DNA from 2 places in the Sorangium sp. So ce295 genome. Region 2 is predicted to be linked to the other one. Evidence: riboswitches for the same ligand, from Rfam matches in the RefSeq annotation. Region 2 holds a riboswitch; the other holds the start of a gene.
The links. Region 2 has a riboswitch for cobalamin ahead of WMF11_RS21645 (TonB-dependent receptor). Riboswitches for the same ligand answer to the same signal wherever they lie in the genome.

Region 1 (7,333 bases), 5.4 Mb from region 2:
CGCGTCGGCGAGGTGAGGCGTCGCGAGCTCGATGTAGCCGTGCTGCACGGCGATCTCGGGCCGCGCCGCGGCGTAATCGGCCACGATCGCCTCGAACTCGGCGTTCGACGCGGCGTCGCGGCTGCCGTGGCCGATCAGCAGGAGACCGTCGTCATGCACGCGAGCGCCTCCTCCAGGGTGAGCGGGAGGCCCGCGCCGCCCCGCGGCGGCAGAGGGCTCATCCGGGTCCAGAGCTCGGCGACCCACGGCCGCCGCATCCGCGCCCGCGCGAGGAGCTCCCCCCGCGCGAACACCTCCCGCGGCGGCCCGTCCGCGAGGACCTGGCCGTCGCCCAGCAAGACAGCGCGCGAGGCGAAGAGCGGCACGAGATCCACCGCGTGGGTCGCGGTGACCAGCGTGGTCCCCTGCTGCTCGGAGAGCGCGCGCAGCGTCTGGCACAGGGCGAGCTCGCCTTCCGGGTCGAGCCCCGCGGTCGGCTCGTCGAGCAGCAGCACCCGCGGCCGCATCGCCAGCATCCCGGCGATGCACGCGCGCTTGCGCTCGCCGAAGCTCAGCGCCTCGATGGCCCGGTCGGCGAGGTGGGCGATCTGCACGGCGGCGAGCGCCGCCTCGGCGCGGCGGCGCGCCTCGGGCGCGGGCAGGCCGAGGTTTCGCGGGCCGAACAGGACGTCGTCGAGGAGCGTCGCGCCGAGCAGCTGGTCGTCCGGGTCCTGGAGCACGAGCGCGGCGCCCGCGGCGACGGCGTCCGAGGGCGAGCCCACGCGGCGGCCCGCGATCTCGACGCCGCCGCCGGGCGCCGGGAGCAGCCCGACGAGCGTCCGGAGCAGCGCTGTCTTGCCGGCGCCGTTGCCGCCGAGCACCGCCACGGACTCGCCCTCGCCGACGTCGAGGCGCACGTCGCGCAGCACGGGCTCGCCGCGCCGGTAGCCGAGCCGGGGGGCGCGCAGCGCGATCATCCGGCCTCTCCCGCGGCGACGCTGAGCCCGAGGGCCGCGAGGGCGGCGGCGGCGAACGCGACGTTCGCGGCGGGCGCGCTCGTCCTCCGGTCGGCGACGGGGAGCTTCCCCTGGTAGCCGCGGAGCTGCATCGCGAGCGCGGCGCTCTCGGAGCGCTCGAGCGTCCGGAGCGCCACGACGCCCGCGACGGCGCCGGCCGAGCGCGCGGCGGCCCCGGGGCGGGTGAACCCGCCGCGGAGCGCGGCGGCGCTCCACGCGCTGTCGGCCGCGCGCTGGAGCACGCCGGCGAAGCGCCGCGTCAGCGCGAGCAGCTCGACGAGGGCCGCGGGGACGCCGAGCCCGGCGAGCGCCGCCTCGATCTCGGCGGGCGCTGCGGCGCCGGCGAGCCACCGGAGCACGGCGGCCGCCGCGAGGACGCGCGCGCCGATGGCCGCGGCGCGGCGGGCCCCCTCGGCCGTGATCGCGTCGACGGGGAACGGCGCGCCGGGGAGGAGCGGCGCTCCCGGCGTGAGCGCGAGCGCGAGCGCCGCCGCGACCGCTCCGATCCACGCGGCGGGCGCGGCGGCGCGGAGGACGGCGCGCGCCGGCGTGCCCTGGAGGCGGAGGGCCGCGCACGCGAGGAGGAGCAGCGCGGCCGGCGTGACGGGCGAGCGCGCGCCCGCGGCGACGCAGCACGCCGCCACGGCGGCCCCGAGGCGGAGCCGGGCGTCCACGTCGCGGAGCCGCGGAGGCGGGTCAGTCCGCACGGAGGCCTTGGCCGCCGGCCTTGACCGCGGGCGCGCCCGCGCGCTCGACGAAGAGCACGCGCGAGAAATAGCCGAGGGCGAAGCCGGCGAGGAGCCCGGCCCAGAGGAACGCGAAGAGCAGGAGGTCGCCCTCGAGGCCCGCGAACAGCGGCCCCGTGTCGTGGCGCCCTGCGTCCTCGGCGACGCGGCGCACCACGGCCTCGTCGACGCCGTCCCAGGACGCATTGCCGCAGGCGGCGAGCCAGAGGGAAGCGGCGAGCCGGAGCGCTGCCGCGCACGCGCGCCGCGCGAGCGGCGCTGGCAGCGGGCGCTGTCCGAGCCGCCGCGTCACGACGCCCCCGGGGCGAGCCGGACGACCTGGAGCCGGTCCAGGATGTCGGGCCGCCGGGCGCGCAGGAAGGCGAGCGCCCCCGCGGTCATGACGCCCTCGAGCAGGCCGAGCGGCAGCTGGGTGGGGACGAAGGCCAGGGCGACGCCCGTGAACATGGACGTCACCGACCCCTCGCCCGAGAGCCCGAGCGCGAGCGCGAGCGCCGTGGTGGCGTAGGTTGCCCAGTCCGACGTCACGCCCGCCAGGAACCCCGCGACCCAGAGGTTCGCGCCGCAGCGCCGCGCGAGGTGGAAGGCGAAATATCCGGTGAAGGCGCCCGCGATGCCCATCGACGCGACGTCGGCGCCGAGCGTGGTGAGGCCGCCGTGCGCGAGGAAGAGGGCCTGGATAAGGAGCGCCACCACGGTGACGAGGACGGTCATCCAGGGGCCGATGAGCACCGCCGCGAGCCCTGTGCCGCACGGGTGGGAGCAGGTCCCGGCGGTCGGCACCGGCACGGGCATGCACGAGATCGCGAAGACGGCGGCCGCGATGAGGCCGACGAACGGCTTGTAGAAGGCGTCCTGCTCGGTGCGGCGCCGGAGAAGGTGGAGGGCGATCGCGACGAAGGGCAGGGCGAGCGCGTTCCAGAAGGCGCACCAGCCGAGCGGCAGGACGCCTTCCGCGAGGTGCATCGCGGCCGCGGGCCGGGGCGCGAGGAGCGTCCCCAGGGACACGGCAGCGATCGACAATGCGCGGCCGTGAAGACCGATTTCGGCGCTCCGGGTGAAGTCCGCACCCGAACGCCACGAAGACGTGCGCAAGCTGCACCTCGTGGGAGGCTCGGGTAGGTCTCCCGGCTCATGGGTTCAGGGAGCTGATCGAGCTCCCAGCGCTGCGTCCACCTTCCCAGGCCTCTTCCTAATGAGGCCCAGTGGTCTTCGGAGGCAGCTCCCCACTCACGGTGGCGGGACCGCGCCGGTTTTGCACCGGCTTCCCTGTTATGCCCCGGAGGGCACCCGAGGAATGGATTGTCAGGCCGGTGCTCGGTAATCCCGTTTCGTGCCCGGCGTCAAGGACGTCGCGCCCCGATCGCGGAGGAGGCGCTCAGCGGGCGCTGCATCTGGCATGGCGTGTCGGACGAGCTCCCCGTCGAGCGCGGGCCAGCTCCGCCTCGCGCGCGGTGCCCCGCGCGTCGGCCCACGTATCCAGGCGGCGCGATCACGCGAGCCGGGCGCGTACCGGGGTGCGGACCCCGGGCGCGCGGACCGGGCGAACCCGGGTGCGTCGACCGGGGTCGAGCTTCCGCCTTGCGCGCTCCGGCCCGCCGCGAGCGCCCTCGTCCGCGGCGTTGGTGCGGCGGTGATGCCTGCCGCTGGTGGACGCCTCGCCCTCGCGGGCACTGCCGGGGCGCACGAAGCCATCACTGCCGAGGCGCGCCGCGCGCCCGTCGGTGCCCCCATCGAGCAGACATGGGCGCGCCGACGAGCGATCGAGGCCCTGTGATGCGATGGCCGAGGCCGAGAAATTGACCCAGACGCATCACGCGAAGAGTCGTCGAGCACACGTCTTGAATTATGTCCCCCTTAGATAAAACCTGTTTACTTTATCGCCGTGCGGGTGCAGCGCCTGTCGCGTGCAGCGCCTGAGCGGGGTCTCTCGTGCGCTTGAATACAAGGCGCCGGCGCGTTCTTTCCGCAGTGTGCTTTGTTCGTCCGGGCTCTTTACTCGGGAGCAGGCGTCCGGTGTACGGCCTGCTGCCTCGTGGCATCTCTTATTGAAGAGATGAGGGATTTCGTGTTCGCTCGTCTCGGAATGCACGGCGAACGCTGCGCTGTGCGCTGTCTCCGGTGGAGGGGTATGCCCGGCTCGAACGTGAATTCCCGCTGCGCTTGTGTGTGTGGGTTGCGCGCCCGCCTGGCCGCCTTCGTGTCTGGAGCGCTCTGCTCGCTCGGCGTGCAGTCATTGCACTTTGTTATCGACAACGCGCTTGCGGATGCCACAATCTGACTACCGCATGCGCACCGGCGCGGACCCCCCAGCCCGGAGCGCATGCGGTCTTTTTTCTTCGCACCGTGGCGGACGTTCAAGACTCCGGCGCGGTGTCCCTGCCGCGGTCATTCTGGGCCCCCCTCCAGCGTGATGCGCGGTATTTTTTTGCCGTCGAGCGCGCGGTTCGCGCCTCCCGAGCCTTCACTTGCCCGTGAATGTGGCCTGCGATTTCGCCAGGAACGCTTTCATTCCGAGCTGTTGATCTTCGCTGCCGAAGAGCGCGGCGAATGCCTGGGCTTCCAGCTCGTTGGCGGCGGCGAGGTCGAGGCTCTCGCCGCGCAGGAGGACGCGTTTGGCGGCGGCGACGGCGAGCGGCCCGCGCGAGGCGATCTTGAGGGCGGTCTCGCGGGCGCGCGCGAGGAGCTCGGTCGCCGGGAAGACGGCGTTGACGAGCCCGATCGACAGCGCCTGCTGGGCGGTGATCATGTCTCCTGAATAGACGAGCTCGCGCGCGCGTCCTGGCCCGACCCGTCGCAGCAGCCGCTGGGTCCCGCCGAACCCCGGGATGACGCCCAGGTTCACCTCGGGCTGGCCGAGCTTGGCGCCTTCGGCGGCGTAGATGAAGTCGCATGCGAGGGCGAGCTCGCAGCCGCCGCCCAGCGCGAAGCCGTTGACGGCGGCGATCACGGGGAAGGGGGCAGTCTCGATGAGCTCGGCGAGCCGGTGGCCTGCGTCGGCGAACCGTTTCGCGGCGATGCTGTTCATGGTCGCCATCTCCGCGATGTCGGCGCCGGCGACGAACGCCTTGCCGGCGCCGGTCAGCACCGCCGCGCGGACCTCGTTGCCCTCGGCGGGCGCGAGGAGGTCGCGGAAGGCCGTGGTGAGCTCGCCGAGGACGGCGGGGTTCAGGGCGTTGAGTTTGTCGGGCCGCTGGATGGTCACGATGGCGACGTGATCCGCGCGCTCGACGGCGACGAACTGGAGCGTACCGCGAGCAGGGGCCCCCGGCTGCTGTTCTTGAGCGGTCATGGAGCGTGGTTAGCAGCGCCCCGCGCCGGTGGGAAGCGCCTGCCGTGAGCCAGGGAAGGCGTCATTCCGTGTCCGCCCGATCCCGCTGTGTCGAGGCCGTTGCCGAGCCGACGAGCGAGCGATTTCCGGAGGAGTCTCGCACCTGTTCCGGGACATGGCCCGTCGCTCGATGATCCGAACTCACCGCTTGAGTGCGGGTGCGCGACGTGACGGTCCTGTCGCGAGCCCGCGTGCGATCGTGGTGAGTCGGGCAGACCGCCCGTCCTCCGACCCGCACACCCGTGTTCGCCTCGCGCGTATCCCGTCGCCGCTCCCCCGTCATCATCCCCCCTGGAGAGAGCCAGGGAGGGAGGGGGTGCCGCGCGGGGGGCCGGCGGGGTAGGGCCCCACGAACCCGAGCGCCGGCCCGCTTCGTGCGACGCCCTCTCGGATCGGCTCCGCCGTTCAGCCGGCCACGGCCCCCCAAAAGGCGCGAGTTCGTGGGAGGGGCCCCCGCCGGCCCCCCGCGCGGCGCCCCCTCCCTCCCTGGCTCCGCAGCAGCCGCCTACACCGCCCGCCCGCTCTTCTGCCCCTTCTCGTCGTACACGTAGAACCCCCGCCCGCTCTTCTTCCCGTACCACCCCGCCGCCACCAGGTTCCGGAGCAACGTGGCCGCCCGGTACTTCGAGTCCCCGAACTCCCGGTGCAGCACCTCCGCGATCGACAGCACCGTATCGAGCCCGATCAGGTCGGCGAGCTCGAGCGGCCCCATCGGGTGGTTCAGCCCGAGCCGCGCCCCCGCGTCGATGTCCTCCGGCGTGGACAGCCCCTCCTGGAGCGCGAAGCACGCCTCGTTGAGGAAGGGGATCAGCATCCGGTTCACGATGAACCCGGGCTGGTCCTTCGAGGTGATCACCGTCTTGCCGAGCCCAACCGAGAGCGCCCGGACGGCCTCGTACGTCGCGTCCGACGTCTGGACCCCACGGACGAGCTCGACGAGCTTCATCAGCGGCACCGGGTTCATGAAGTGCATCCCGATGACCAGCTCAGGCCGGCCGGTCGCCGCCGCCAGCCGCGTGATCGAGATCGACGACGTGTTCGACGCCAGGATCGCCCCCTTCGGCAGCGCCGCGTCGGCGAGCTTGAAGATCCCGCTCTTCACCTCGAAGCTCTCGGTCACCGCCTCCACGGCCAGGTCGACCCCGGCCAGGCCCGACATCCCGTCGGCCACCGCGACCCGGCCGAGGAGCGCCTCCCGCGCCTCCGCGGCCAGCTTGCCCTTCTCCACCTGCTTCGCGAGAATGGCGGCGATCTGGGCCTTGCCCGACTCCGCCAGCGCCCTCGAGACGTCGCACAGGACCACCTCGAGGCCCGCGGCCGCGGCGACCTGGGCGATGCCTCGCCCCATCTGGCCCGCGCCGATCACCCCGAAGCGCTTGATCGTCGTAGCTTCCATGCCCGCGGTTGATAGCCGAAGCCGAGAGCGCGGTGAACCGCCCTCGGCCGCGGCCTGACGGCCCGCCCGCTCGGACGTCCACGCGCCACAGGAGCAGAAGCGCGCGAAAGCTCCGGCCGACCTTCCAGGCCCGCGGGGGCGAGGAACCTTGAAACCGTGTCGTCCGCCCGGCTATCTTCGCCCGGCCCGTGAACGGACCGGACCGAATTCGCGAGGTCCGCGGAGAGACGATGAGCGTTGAGACGATTCGGATGGCCCTTGGGCGTCTGCAGGATGAGCCCGAAAACGAGGCAGCCTGGAACGAGCTCGCGGAGGCCGTGACTGCTCCGAACAACGGCGCGGGCCCCGGGGACGTCGAGCGCCTGCTCGGCGCGGCGCGCGGGCGGCACGAGCAGCGGAAGGAATGGCAGGCCGTGGCCCGCCTCCTCGAGCTGGAGATCGCCCTCGCCGCAGGCAGCGCCGTCGAGCCCGCGATGCAGGCCGAGCTCGCCCGCGTCTACCACGAGGAGCTCATCGACGTCGACCGCGCGGCGGCCGCGTACAAGCGGCTGCTCGAGCTGCGCCCCGACGACGACGCCGCGGCCGAGGCGCTCGAGACCGACGCCTCGAAGCGCGAGCGGTGGCGCGACCTCGTGGACCGGTACGTGGCCGAGGCCGAGGGCGCGACCGACGGCGCCTTCAAGAGCGCGCTCTACACGAGCGCGGCCGACATCGGCTACCGCTACGGCCGCGCCGAGCTCGGCGCCAGGGTGGCCGAGCTCATCGAGCTCGCCCTCATGCTCGACCCGAAGAACCTCCGCGCGGCCAACCTCGCCGAGATCGCCTTCTCCTCCGCGGGGGACTGGGACGCCGTCGTCCGCGTCCA
Region 2 (7,333 bases):
GATCGCGAACGCAAACAGACTGATCTTCACCATGTTGACTCCAGTGTGAAAAACACGCTCCGCCCCGGGAGCGGAAACCCGACGACATCCGTGCGCCGCGCGTCCAGGAGGTCCGCGACGCGACCTCTCACCGCGAGGTGCCCGCCGAGCCACCTCGCCTCCGCGTCGAGGTCGAGGGTCGCTTGCTCCGCGATCACGCCGAGCCCGGCGGGATCGGCGTACCGGCTCGACTGGTACACGGCCCGGATCTCGCCCGACGCGCCCGAGAACACGGCGCCGCCCGGGCGCTTCCACTCGGCGTGCAGGCGCGGCGCGACGACGAGGCGCGAGCGGAACGGGAGGAGGTCGTTCCTGGTCGTCCGCCCCGGCGTCGTGTCCCGCGGATCGAGCAGCGTCGCCGCGATCTCGGCGCGGAGGAACGGGGTCACCTCGACCCCGGCCAGCAGCTCCGCGCCCACGACGCGGGCGCGGCCGACGTTGTACGGGCTCACGTAGCCCTGACCGGACTTCTCGTACGCGACGAGCCCGGAGACCGCGCTCCCGAACGCGAACACGTCGAGGAAGGCGCCGCGCAGCACGGCGCCGCGCCCCGTCTGCGCCCGGATCCCGGCCTCGATCGTGGCGCCCGACTCCGGCTCGAGCTCCGCGTTGCCGTGGACGACGCCGGAGACGCCGTACACCTCGCCGAGCGTCGGGACGCGGACGTAGCGGCCCACGGTCGCGAGGAGCCGGAGCCTGTCGCTCCCCGCCTCGACGCCGACCCGCCCGGTCGGGACGAGCACGTCGCACGGGCGCTCGCGGTCGGCCCCTGTGGCGTGGCACTCCCCGCTCGCGAGGGCGTGCAGCGCGAGCCCCTCGCCGAGGCGCGCCTCCGCGCTGACGGCGCCGCGCGCGAGCGAGCGCCGCGCCCGGGCGAGCGGGACGTCGTCCGGCGCGCGTGAGATGCCCTCGCGCGCGACCGAGAGCACGGGCCGCACCCGGAGCCGGTCGGCGAAGGAGAGCGTCGCCCCGAGCGTCTGCTCCAGGCGGCGGCCGGCGAGGCGGAGCTCAGGCGTCTGCAGCGCGAGCTCGAAGAGCGGGTCGTGGACCTCCGACCGCGCCTCGATGAACGAGGTGCGCGCCTCGAGCGTGTGCTGCGCCTCTCCGCCGAAAGGCACGCGCGCCGCGACGGACGCCAGCACGCGCCGCGACTCCCCCCGCGCCTCGCGGGACGGCAGGAGCGCGAGCCTCGGCACGCCCTGCTCGCGGCCTGTGCCGTTCGCGATCACGTCGACGATCGCGCCGCCGCCGAGCTCGACGCGCGCGAGCGCCCACGCGTCGATCGTGCGCACGTCGGCGTTCTGCCGGCGCTCCACGGTGTCGTCGCTCTCGTCGAAGAGCGTCCCGCCATCGTTGACGAACGTGTAGCGGTTCTCCGCGGCCTCGGCGCTCACCCCGACGATCGCGCTCACCGGGCCCGCGCTGGCGCCGGCGAACGCCCACCCGCGCCGCGCGCCGAGCGAGCCCGCCATGACGCCTGCGCCGCCCGTCGTCCGGGAAGGCCGCCGCGGCTCGAAGAAGATCGCGCCGCCGGGGCCGAGGCGGTCGGCCTCGATGGGGGCGTGGCCGCGGTAGATCTCGATGCGCTCGATGAGCCAGAGGGGCACGAGGGAGAGATCCGCCGTCCCCACGACGTCGTCGTTCAGGCGGACGCCGGCGAGGTACACCGGCGTCTGCGTGGCGGTCGCTCCCCGGAGGGCCGCTGTCGCCGGCCCGCCGAAGCCGCCCGACTCGATGATGAGGACGCCCGGCTGCGTGCGGAGCACGTCCGCCGCCCCGAGCCCCGCGCCGGTGAGGCGCTCGCGGCCCAGCACCGACCCCGCGACGGACCTGTCCTTGGGCGGCGCGGGCGCGCGCAGGCGATCCCCCTCGACGTGCACCTCCAGCGGGTCTGTCCCCGGTCGAGCAGCAGCGGGATCATCCCCCGGCGCGCCCGCAGGCCGGCGCGGATCCTCGGCGCGGGCGGCAGGCGAGGCTGCCACTGCGCTGCAGGCGGCGAGCGCGAGCCAGCACGCCACGCCGGCGCTCCGGCGCCGACGCGACCGACGATCAGAGGAATCAACCATTCACGCGCCGCCTGCCCGCGTCGACCCAGCGCTGCTCCGGGTGAGCTGAGAGCCGAAGCGAGGGGGCTGCGTGACGGGCCACGGCACCGCGCGCGAGCGAGGTGGTCGAGAGCCTGGACGCCTTCCCCTCGAAGGCTCAGGTCAGCGCGCGCCAGAGCACCGGCGCGCGCACCTTCGGCAGGTCTTCGAACTCACGGGCGCTGCGGCCGTCGCCGGTCGCTCTCCTACACATCACCGCTTCCCAGGCTGCTCTGGTGCATGCCCAGTGCTTCTTGGTGATGGTCGTTCCCGTTCACCGCTGCGGGGGCAGTCCCGGATTCTCACCGGGTTCCCTTTTCAGCTCGCCAGGGGATGGCCGGACGAGCACCGATGGCGGGGCGACTCGTCGCACCCGTCACGCAGGATGTCAATGCTGAAGCGAAGGCCCGGAGCGCCCCGTCCGCGAGCCCACCGGCGACGCACACCCGAGACAGAATCGGGAGTCCCTTGACAGTCTTGCACGCGCGTATCACGCACAATTTAAAATTGATTTTCTTTATCAATAATGAGCGACCCGAGACCTGTCAACCGCACGTCGGGATCCCCGAGATCGCACCTGCCGATCACCATCCAGGAGCTGCGCCAGGTCCCCGAGCCCCGCGACTACGTGCGCGGCGTCGAGACGGCGGTGGGCCTGATGCGGTGATGGCGCGAACCGCGCTGGCCAGAGTTCGCCGCCGCGACCTGCCATGTCAGCGCTCTGGGGGATTCAGCCGCTCACGTCCTCCGTCGCCGCCGGGACCGGGACGACGACGACGCGCTTGCACCGCCGGCACTTCAGCTCGACGCCGCCGGGCACATACCGGGCGAGCAGGCTGCCGCAGCCGCAGCGCACGGAATTGGGCTCGGCACGTCCAGCAACGCCGCAGTGATCACACCGGCGGTCGAGCGGAGCCGTCGCCTTCGACATCACGTTGTCCATCGTGGAACCCCACTTTCAATAATGAAAGTCACTTTCACTTTCAATCCGGAACCTGCCATGGTACCAACAACGTTGTCAAGCAAAAGCCGCCGGAGAGCGTTCACGACGTCCATGGAGCGTTGCTCGGGCGTCACGGCCGCCTTCGCGTCGTCGTGCTTGATCTTCGTGATCGAGCGACACGTCGCCCTCGGCGCGTCGAGCGGCGCCGGCGCCGCGCCCGCGCTGGAGGGCCGGGGCTAGTCGACGAGCGCGAGAGTCCAGAGAGCGCGCCTCCAGCCGGGCGCCGCTCACCTGACTGACCTGGTTTCCATCTCTGATTCTCCCCTGTGGGAACAACACCCCATCGGGGGCACCTCCCCTTCTGATGCTGGAGAAAAGCTCCAGGGTCGGCTTGCACGGCCGCTCCTCGCATGCTCTTTGTCGGTGACCTCATCCATGGTGTTTCCGTCTGTCGTCCCGCGCCTCGCGGGATGCCTTGGCTGCCTCGTCGCGGCCCTCGTCCCACGCATCGTCGTCGCCGTCATCCCGGCCGAAGCCTCGCCTCCTCCGGCGGCGGCGGTCGCGCCGATCACCGAGGTTTCGCCCCGCGCGAAGGGCGCGCCTGAGCCCCTCATCGACGGCGCCGCGCGCTCCGTCGTCGCCGTGGCCGTATCGCACCGCGATCCCCGGGGCGGCGAGCGACGCGTGAGCCTGTGCAGCGGCGCGCTCGTCGAGCCCAACCTCGTCTTGACGGCGCGTCACTGCATCTCGCGCAACCTGACGGCGGCCCCTCGCTGCGATCGCTCGGGCAAGTCGCACAACGGCGATCACGTCGGCGGAGACATCGATCCTTCCGAGATCGCCATTTACACCGGGGACCATATCGACGTCTCCCGCGACGCCGCGCGGGCGCGCGCGGTGGCCACGCTGCACGGGAAAGAGCGCGTCCTCTGCGACGCGGACATCGCCTATCTGGTGCTCGATCGGCCCCTCACCGACGTGGCGCCCCTGCGGATGCGCGAGGTCGGGGCGCTCGATCCAGGCGACAGCGTGGTCGCCGTCGGGTACGGCGGCGGAGCGTCCAATCGGCTCGGCGTCCGCGCCGCGCGCGGTCCGCGCCTCGTCGCCGCCGTCGGGCCCCGCGCCGATCCGGCGACGGGCAAGGTCCTCGGTCCGCGCGAGTTCGAGATCGAGGGGGCGACCTGCGCCGGCGACTCGGGAGGTCCGGTGATCGACGCCGACCGCGGCGACGTGGTGGGCGTCACGTCGCGAGGCGCGGGGTGCACCGCGGCTGGCAACCACGTGTATACGCGCACGGACGCCTTCGCCGCGCTGACGGCCGAGGCCCGCACGGCCGCGCTCGCACGACGCTGAGCGCCGCGCGCCATCGCCGCCGGCTCGCCTCGCCGAGCGCGAGGGGCAGGACGCGGCAGGTGCAGGCCGTGTGCACCCGCGGCACAGCGCGCGATGCGCGGGCGTGCCGGCACGTCGCTCGCATCGCGCGGAGTCAGCGGAAGACAGGCACGGCATCGACGCTCATGCGGGCAGGGTCGCGTGCGCGATGACGCTGCCTCGCCCGCGCCGATGACCACTTCCCGGAGGGATCGGAACCATGTCGTTGCTGGACACCACCAGGGGCTTCTTGACGCCCGAGCTCATCTCGGCCGCAACGAAGGGGCTGGGCCTGAGCGATGAATCGCCGACGAACGTGCGCGGCGCCGCGGAGAGCTCGGTGCCGACGCTGCTCGCCGGAATGGCTCAGGTCGCCTCCTCGGAGAGCGGCGCAGCGCAGCTGTTCAGGATGATCACCGAGCGGGACTACGAAGGTCTGCTCGGGAGAGCAGGTCCCCTCCGCGCCGAGCAGGCCGAGGAGCTCTCGCACCATGGGCAGTCGATGATCGCCCGCCTGTTCGGCGACCGCGCGAGCGGGATGATCGATCTCATCTCCCGCTCCTCCGGCGCAGAGCAGCGGTGCTCGACCGCGATGCTCGGCCTGGTCGCTCCGATCGTCGCGTGCGTCCTCGGCCGCGAGGTGAGGTCGAGAGGGCTGACCGCGCGAGGGCTCGCCGATCTGCTCTCTCACCACAAGCAATCCTTCAAGGACGATCCGCGCGCCCCCGCGGGCCTCGCCGGGTTCCTCGCTCCCTCGATGGCGGCGAGCGCTCCTTTCGTCGCGGCGGCGGCGCGCGAACGGCCGCACGATGCGGTATCGCCCGTCCCGTCCCGAACGACGGAGTCGTCAACGCCGCTCCCCTCGCGCGAAGGGCCTGCCCGTCAGCGTCAGACGCGAGAATGGCTGCTCCCGACCTTGCTGGCAGCGGCGGTGCTCGGAGGCCTCTGGGCGTTCGCCCGCGAACGCAGGGCGGAGCGCGCCGCCGCCGAGCCCACGCACGAAGCCCCGATCGCGGCGGCTCCGAGGGAGGACCTCGCTCAGCCTGCCGCGCCGCCGCAGGCCGAACCGCCGCCACAGGTCGAGGCGCCGCGCGCCGAGGCGCCCGGCGAGGCGCCGTCCAACGCGCCGGAGATCGTCGAGCAGCTCAGGATCACGGCCGGAGAGATGACGCTCCCGGGCGGCAAGGTCCTCTCCGTCGACGAGCACGGCTCCGAGGCGGAGATCGCGCGGTACCTCGACGCCGGAGCCACGGATGGCCCCAAGCGCTTCTCGATGGAAGGCGTGAGCTTCCGCTTCGGGACCACGGAGTTGACCGAAGCTTCGCGGCCGAAGCTCGAAGCGCTGGCCGTCATCCTCGACGCCTATCCCTCCGCGCGGGTGCGCATCGAAGGGCACACCGACGCCGTGGGCGGCGCCGAGGGGAACAGATCGCTGTCGCTGGCGCGAGCCCAGGCGGTGCGCAACGAGCTCACCGCGCGACAGATCGCTCCCCATCGCATCGAGGTGGCCGGGATGGGCGCCGAGCAACCGGTGGCGTCGAACGACACCGCCGGCGGACGCGCGCAGAACCGCCGGATCGACGTCATGGTCCTGAGCCTCTGAAGCGGCGACTCACCCCCTCCACGGAAGGAGCAAGGTACCGGCGCCGGCCTGCGGAAGCAGGGTACCGGCGCCGTCAGAAGGCCGGCGCATGCCCGGCCGGCGCCTACGTGTGCACTCTCGGGAGGACTTGCTCGAGGACGCCGACGCCGCCGTTGTCCTTCTCCACGTGGAAGCGGACCACCAGGTTGTTGTTCTTGTCCCAGTCGTCTGCGCCGTCGCTCGGATCGAGGATCGCAAAGTTGCGATGGGTGACGCAGTACCTGTGATCGGCCCCCGAGATCTCCCGGAGGAATCCCTTGATGTCGCCGTTGAACAGGTTCTGACTGCCGCCGTTCGTCAGCAGCGAGAGGATGATGCGGGACATCCCCTTGGGGGCAGGGCGCGCGATGCCGGATGCGGTCACCTGATAGAGGCGCGGTCGCGAGCGCGGCTTCCCGAATCCGAGGACCGTGTCGATGTGCGCCATCGTGCCGACGTGGATGTCGCCGCCCATGAGCGTCACCTGGGTGCGAGGGCTGAAGCCGGCGAAATTCATGAGAGACATAAGGAAACGCCTGCATTCGTTCTGGTTGTTGGAGGCAGCCCAGCCGTCCCGGATGTCGTCGATGGAGGCCATGTTGAACGTGTTCGTGAGGGCCTCGGCGGCCGCGAGCGGCAGATAGACGACGGGCGTGCCGACCACGACGAAGAGGTGCCTGAGATCGAGCGCAGCGAGCTCGTTGAGCCTGAGCTCGAGGTCGTCGAGCTGTTGCTTGCCGAGGATCGCCCCGTTCTTCCACGAGCGCTGCGACCGCCCATCGACCGCGAGGATGGCGATGTCGCCGTGCTTCGCGATCCAGCCGAACCCCGAGCTGCTCAAGCGGTCCCTCGGGCTCAGCGCCACCTGAAACTCCTTGAACGCCTGCTCCGCGGCCCTGTAGCGCTCCACGGCCTGCGGGGTGCCGTCGTTGTTGTTCGACCCCCAGCCATCGTAGATCTCGTGGTCGTCCCACATCATGACGTTCGGGCAGCTCCCGAGCACCGCCGCCACGTCAGGGTGCGACCACGTCTGCACGTAGTGCCTGCGGTACGCGGCGGTGCGCCCCTCCGAGGCCGACCAGCCCGTGGGATCACCGTCGCCGTAGATCTGGTCACCGGCGTGAACCAGGAGGTTCACCTTCCCTTCGTCCACGAGGGCCTTGAGCGCCCGCCACATCGCCCCGCGCCGCTCCTTGGGAAACTCGTGGTTGTCGATGTCGTTGCAGCTCACGAGGCCGATTCGAATCGGCCCGTTCGTGACGGTCCGGAAGGCGG

Region 1: another riboswitch for cobalamin. It lies ahead of WMF11_RS01420 (energy-coupling factor ABC transporter permease); the one in region 2 lies ahead of WMF11_RS21645 (TonB-dependent receptor).

The regions. Positions count from the first base shown of each region.
Region 1 covers NZ_CP150324.1:357,038-364,370, forward strand. Annotated here, with positions in the region: gene WMF11_RS01400 (CbiX/SirB N-terminal domain-containing protein) at 1-159, opposite strand, end outside; gene WMF11_RS01405 (energy-coupling factor ABC transporter ATP-binding protein) at 135-956, opposite strand; gene WMF11_RS01410 (CbiQ family ECF transporter T component) at 953-1,702, opposite strand; gene WMF11_RS01415 (hypothetical protein) at 1,692-2,033, opposite strand; gene WMF11_RS01420 (energy-coupling factor ABC transporter permease) at 2,030-2,743, opposite strand; cobalamin riboswitch at 2,842-3,050, opposite strand; gene WMF11_RS01425 (enoyl-CoA hydratase/isomerase family protein) at 4,206-5,033, opposite strand; gene WMF11_RS01430 (3-hydroxyacyl-CoA dehydrogenase family protein) at 5,578-6,468, opposite strand; gene WMF11_RS01435 (tetratricopeptide repeat protein) at 6,786-7,333, shown strand, end outside.
Region 2 covers NZ_CP150324.1:5,729,220-5,736,552, forward strand. Annotated here, with positions in the region: gene WMF11_RS21640 (hypothetical protein) at 1-33, opposite strand, end outside; gene WMF11_RS21645 (TonB-dependent receptor) at 27-2,021, opposite strand; cobalamin riboswitch at 2,265-2,491, opposite strand; gene WMF11_RS21650 (hypothetical protein) at 2,650-2,790, shown strand; gene WMF11_RS21655 (hypothetical protein) at 2,854-3,066, opposite strand; gene WMF11_RS21660 (hypothetical protein) at 3,178-3,306, shown strand; gene WMF11_RS21665 (trypsin-like serine protease) at 3,502-4,419, shown strand; gene WMF11_RS21670 (OmpA family protein) at 4,658-6,040, shown strand; gene WMF11_RS21675 (alkaline phosphatase D family protein) at 6,144-7,333, opposite strand, start outside.